2 regions of the Dorea sp. Marseille-P4042 genome follow, and region 2 is predicted to be linked to the other one. Evidence: riboswitches for the same ligand, from Rfam matches in the RefSeq annotation. Region 2 holds a riboswitch; the other holds the start of a gene.
What was found. A riboswitch is a leader RNA that binds a small molecule or an ion and turns the genes downstream of it on or off. The one in region 2 is predicted to bind cyclic di-GMP.
Positions count from the first base shown of each region.

Region 1: another riboswitch for cyclic di-GMP. It lies ahead of C7E02_RS00370 (hypothetical protein); the one in region 2 lies ahead of C7E02_RS04470 (extracellular solute-binding protein).

Region 1 is NZ_OLMI01000001.1:81,950-85,119, forward strand. It holds gene ftsH (ATP-dependent zinc metalloprotease FtsH) at 1-1,083, shown strand, start outside; tRNA gene C7E02_RS00365 (tRNA-Met) at 1,353-1,426, shown strand; cyclic di-GMP riboswitch class I at 1,520-1,595, shown strand; gene C7E02_RS00370 (hypothetical protein) at 1,725-2,024, shown strand; partial or broken gene C7E02_RS00375 (response regulator) at 2,014-2,364, shown strand; gene bilS (flavodoxin family protein BilS) at 2,402-2,905, shown strand; tRNA gene C7E02_RS00385 (tRNA-Val) at 2,977-3,049, shown strand; tRNA gene C7E02_RS00390 (tRNA-Met) at 3,067-3,140, shown strand; gene C7E02_RS00395 (WYL domain-containing protein) at 3,160-3,170, shown strand, end outside.
Region 2 is NZ_OLMI01000001.1:879,506-882,675, reverse strand. It holds gene C7E02_RS04485 (hypothetical protein) at 1-125, shown strand, start outside; gene C7E02_RS19590 (hypothetical protein) at 285-650, shown strand; gene C7E02_RS04475 (substrate-binding domain-containing protein) at 560-844, shown strand; cyclic di-GMP riboswitch class I at 1,080-1,155, shown strand; gene C7E02_RS04470 (extracellular solute-binding protein) at 1,234-2,976, shown strand; partial or broken gene C7E02_RS04465 (ATP-binding protein) at 2,973-3,170, shown strand, end outside.

The DNA.
Region 1 (3,170 bases), 800 kb from region 2:
TCAAAGGTGCGTGATCTGTTCCAACAGGCAAAAGAAAAAGCACCATGTATTGTGTTTATTGATGAGATAGATGCAATCGGTAAGAAGCGGGATGGACAGATAGGTGGAAATGATGAACGTGAGCAGACCTTGAATCAGTTGCTGACAGAGATGGATGGATTTGAAGACAACACGGGCGTGATCATTCTTGCGGCAACGAACCGTCCAGAATCCCTGGATCCGGCTCTTTTAAGACCGGGACGGTTCGACAGACGTGTGCCGGTAGAACTTCCTGATCTGAAAGGAAGAGAAGATATCCTGAAGGTTCATGCAAAAAAAATAAAAGTTGGTGATAATGTAGATTATAATAAAGTGGCACGTATGGCTTCCGGAGCTTCTGGAGCGGAACTTGCTAATATTGTAAATGAAGCAGCACTTCGTGCAGTTCGTGACAACCGTAAATTTGTAACGCAGGAAGATCTGGAGGAGAGTATTGAGGTTGTTATCGCCGGATATCAGAAGAAAAATGCGATCCTGACAGATAAAGAAAAGCGTATTGTGGCATATCATGAAATCGGGCATGCGCTTGTGGCTGCAAAACAGACTAATTCAGCTCCGGTACAGAAGATTACCATTGTTCCCAGAACGTCGGGGGCTCTTGGCTATACGATGCAGGTCGAGGAAGGCAATCATTATCTGATGACAAAAGAAGAAATCCTGAATAAGATCGCGACTCTTACAGGAGGAAGGGCAGCGGAAGAAATTGTGTTTGGTTCAGTCACGACGGGAGCTTCCAATGATATTGAACAGGCAACCAAGCTTGCAAGGGCTATGATCACAAGATATGGAATGACGTGTGATTTTGATATGGTTGCAATGGAAGTGCAGACGAATCAGTATCTGGGCGGAGATTCTTCCCTGACCTGTTCGGCAGAGACGCAGACAAAGATTGATGAGAAGGTTGTGGAAGTTGTTCGAAGTGAACACGAAAAAGCAGCTGGAATATTGATGGAGAACAGAGAAAAACTGGACGATCTGGCAAGGTATCTGTATGAGAAAGAAACGATTACAGGAGAAGAATTCATGAATATTTTAAACGCCTGATCAGGAAGAGGAGTAAATATACTCGGTGAGAATGTGCAGGAGTTCGGGAAAATATATCTACGAGGTAAAAACGGATTCCACGCACAGACTCACTTTTTCTTTTGATTATCTATTGGAACACCGGTATTTACTGATGCGAGGGACGGAATAAAAGATGGAATTTTTGCAAATGTAGAAAAAATTGAAAAATTTTAAAAAATATGTTGACGAAAGTAGAATCTTATTGTAAACTTAGTAGGCTGGTTCAAGAGAGCAGCGAATATAAATATGGCGGGATAGCTCAGTTGGCTAGAGCACGCGGTTCATACCCGCGGTGTCGCTGGTTCAAATCCAGTTCCCGCTACTTGGAAAGAGAATTCACATTGTGTGTTCTTTTTTTTATACTCTAACATAGAAAAATATGGACATGAGAAAATAAGAAGTGCTATAATTAAAATAATATTTTGGGCAAAACAGACGAAAGTCTGCGACGCAAAGCTATAGGACCTGTAAAATGGTAGCCAGTTGTAAAAAAAGAATGTACACTGTCTATTTTAGATGGTGTTTTTTATATAATCTGTTGATACGAAACTATTAGTAAAGATAATTCATGAATTAGTGGAAAACAATTTCACAAGGGAGAGCATATTGAAAAAGAAAAAATGGAACAGCTTCCGAATATCAATGTTGAATTTGTAGTAGGCAATAATGACCTGGATTTCTACAAGTTTCTTAAGGAAAACGGTGGATTTCCGGATATTATAACCTGCTGTCGTTTTTCGCTTCACGATGCAAGTCCTCTGAAAGACAGTCTGATGGATCTTTCTACAACTAACGTGGCAGGTGCTGTCTATGACACATATCTTAATAATTTTATGAATGAAGATGGAAGCGTAAACTGGCTTCCGGTGTGTGCGGATGCGCATGGCTTTGTAGTGAACAAAGACCTTTTTGAACAGTGAAATTGCGGTGGAGATCCTTAATGAATATGGCTTCCTGGTTGATACAGCAGAAGATGGAGCAGAGGCAGTGGAGAAGGTTAAGAATTCAACAGCAGCTGGCTATGATCTGGTGCTGATGGATGTGCAGATGCCTGTGATGAATGGATATGAGGCAACAAAGCAGATCCGTGCACTGGAGGATCCCAAATTGGCGGGAATTACAATTCTTGCTATGACTGCCAATGCTTTTGAGAAAGATAGAAAGAAAGCACTGGAATGTGGTATGGATGGATTTTTATCCAAGCCAATTGTTATTAAAGATTTGATTGATGCGTTACAACATAATCTGGAGAGAGTTTAGTACAGCAAAAATCAAACAAAGAAGGAGACGATGAGATATGGAACAAGAAAATTATTCAATCGTATTCAGTAGTTCAACTGGTAATACAAAGAAGCTGGCTGATGCAGTCTATGAAATATTGCCAAAAGATAAGTGTGATTATTTTGGGGAGAATGATTCAAAGATCCCTCCATCCGATTTGTTGTATATCGGATTTTGGACTGACAAAGGGAGTGCGGATACCAAGACATTAGAATTATTAGCGAAACTAAAAAACAAGAAGATTTTTCTGTTTGGAACGGCTGGGTTCGGTGGAAGTGATGTATATTTTGAAAAGATCCTCGGACAAGTCAAACAATCCATTGATTCAAGCAATGCTGTTATTGGAGAGTATATGTGCCAGGGAAAAATGCCACAATCTGTGCGTGAACGATATGTAAAGATGAAAGAAAATCCGGAACATCCAGCGAATCTTGATATGTTGATCGCAAATTTTGACTGTGCATTGTCACATCCTGATATGGACGATCTGGAAAAATTAAAAAAGATAATAAAAAAATAAAAAAAGTTATTGACAATACTCACTATATTGATGTATACTAACGAAGTCGGTTCGAGAGAGCCACAAGATATGGGATCATAGCTCAGCTGGGAGAGCATCTGCCTTACAAGCAGAGGGTCATAGGTTCGAGCCCTATTGGTCCCATATATACCTCAATATATGGCGGGATAGCTCAGTTGGCTAGAGCACGCGGTTCATACCCGCGGTGTCGCTGGTTCAAATCCAGTTCCCGCTACTTGTGTAAGAAAAGGAATTTGCAAAAGCA
Region 2 (3,170 bases):
AACAGATTCTGTATCCGTATGTATATATGGATGCACCGCATCTGTCAGAAGTCTGTCTTAATATTATAAGCAATGCAATAAGGTATACAAATACAGGAGGCACAATATCCTGTAATGTCCTTTAAAATCGTGTGGATGTTTGCAACCTATCTTTTGTTGGTGCGGCACTGTTGGTCATTGCATATTTTATGCATATAAAAAACATATATCTGTGGCTGGTTCTATATACAGTTTCTTATTTTAGCATTGCAATTTTTGATACATTATGCTGGAAAAATAAAAATATGACGGCAGAAACTGCTGCAGAATTAATTGAAGATGGTTCTTGCGTGTGGCTGACAGCGGGAGGTGGAGGAATTAATGAACCTTCATTTTTTCTGAAGAAGCTGGAGGAACGTTATCTGAATACCGGACATCCCTGTGAACTCACTCTTTGTCATAGTGCAGGAGTGGGAGATAAACAGGGAGGAGGCGTTGACCGGTTTGCTCATGAAGGAATGGTAAAAGAGCACTGGAAGAATTTAGAATCACGGATTATAAACGGTACTTTATCTATGATGTGGATACAATTGACGAAGCATGTCAGCGTACCGTTGAAGCCTTGGAGAAGCAAGAACGGCCGACTGCCTTTTTTGCTACGATCGATATGATGACAATTGGCATATACAGTGAAATTAATCAGTGTGGTATGCAGATTCCGCAGGATATATCGGTGGTTGGCTTTGATGACATATTTGTGACAAAGCATATGATTCCTCCGCTGACAACTTATCACGCCCCAATGGGGGAAATTGCCGAGAATGCGGTTAAAATGTTGTCAGAACTGATTGAAAAAATACAATGATTAAATAGTTCAGAAAATATGGAGTAATTCCGGTAGAGAAAGAAGAATATTTGAATACTCCTAATTGAATGCCAGTATTTGGGTTACAGATAACGAATCCATGATACTGGCATTTTCATGTCTTATAATAAGATGTGTTGTTTTCGGGCGTTAAAACGGTAATGTTTTTCTTGCGTACAGTAGATACGCTATAGTATAATAAAACCAGTTTTTTGCATAAATTTAAAAGCTATAATAAGGAAATCGGCAAACCAGATGAAAGTCTGGGACGCAAAGCTACAGGGCCTGTAAAATGGCAGCCAGTTGCATAAAATGAGGTGCACTGTCTGTCTGACAGTGCTTTTTTAAGGAATGACTTATCCACAGAAGATGAAAGGAAAAGGAAAGTTATGAAATTGAAAAAAATATTAGGTGTATCTGTTGTAACTGTGCTGTTATGTCTTACGGGCTGTACGAATAAGAATGCGACGAGTGAACATGAAGCAGTCACTATTCTGGCACCTTATATAGAGTGTGATCGATTAGCTGATCTGGTACATGAGAAGTATCCGGAAGTAAATCTGGAGATTCTTTCCTATTCAGGTGCAAACACCACACAATATTTACAGAATATGTTAGCAGCAGATGATCTTCCCGATATTTGTACACAGACAGTTTATGATCCAGACATCAATGACATGAGTGATAAGATGATCGACCTTTCAAGTTATGATTTTACAGACAACTATGTAGAATCCAGACTGCAGGATGTCTCAGATGATGGAGCCATTTACATGCTTCCGTCAGCTTACAGCTGTTTAGGCATTACCTATAACAAGACTTTATTAGAAGAACATGGATGGAAGCTCCCAAAATCCTTTGCTGATCTGGAAAACCTGGCAGAGGAAGCAAAGGCGGCAGGGGTACAGCTTTGCCTGGCACAGATCGAATTTCCGGGTTACGGATTTCAATATATGTGCAATATTGCGGATACGGGATTTCTGGGAACTTTTCAGGGCAAACAGTGGCAAAAGGATTATCTGACAGGAAAGGCCAATGTGCGTGATACACAGGGCATGATGGATTGCATGGAATATATTCAGAAATGGAAAGACCTGGGCATGTTTACTACGAATAAAAAGAATCCCCAGAGCGATGATGAAACCAGAAATGAATTTATGGAAGGCAATACGTTATTCCTGCTTGGAAGCAAAAATGGTATCGGGGAAACAGATGATACAAAGGATCGGTTTGGATTAATGCCATATCTTTCTGAAGACGGAAGCCAGAATGTATATATTTTGAATGTGACACGCTATCATGGATTGAGCAAAAAATTAGAGGAGAATCCACAAAAACTGGAAGATGCATTAAAAGTTATGGAGATTCTTTCTTCCGTGGAAGGAACGACTGCGGTATATGACGAATCAAAATTGAAATCGAGTTTACTTCCATTTAAAGACTGGAATGCAGACGATACCTATTATGGAGATATTGCTGATGAGATCAATGCTGGAAATACGGCACTGCTTATTTATGCAGGGTGGGAAAATGCATTGGTAAATACAGGAAATCGTATGCTGGAATACCTTCAGGATCAGGCAACGCTTGAAGATGTTGTGGATCAGCTGGATACGGATCAGGATTCTGTGGTAAACAATAAACCGGAAGTTATCACGACTACAACTGAAACTATCTCTCAGGAGAGCTGTGCAAAACTGATTGGAAAAAGCTTTATGGAAGCAACAAAAAGTGATGCGGCACTGATTTCTTTAGGGGAATGGATACATGGTAATGGAAAAGATCAGAATACAGCGGGTGTGAATGGAAAGCTTTATGCACAGGATATTACAGAAGCTGATATTTGTACGATTCTTCCAACAAGCTGGTATGGCACAATACAGACAGCGAAAATTACAGGGAAAGATATCAAAAAGTTATGTGAAGATGGTTATGATGCCGCAGGTACAGGCAACACCTATCCATATGTGCTGGTGAAGGATAAAGAACTTGAAGATGATGAAACTTATCAGGTTGTTATTTGCGGAGCAAATGAAGATGTTGCATTAAATGACAGCGGTATTGTGGGAATGGATGCAGCGAAAGATTACTTTTCAAAATTTAAAACACTGAGTGAGGCAGATGTGAAATGAAACTAAGCAAGAACAGTACATTGGAGAAGATAAATAAATATAAAAAAGTTATATTGGGATGTATTGTTACGATCTTGGTGATGCTCGGTTTATTTGTTTTCCTGAATCAGTCATATATTCAAAAGTTTATTTATGAAGAACGATTGAACCAGATGGATGAAATTACCCATCAGATGTTTTTGAATCTGGAAGAT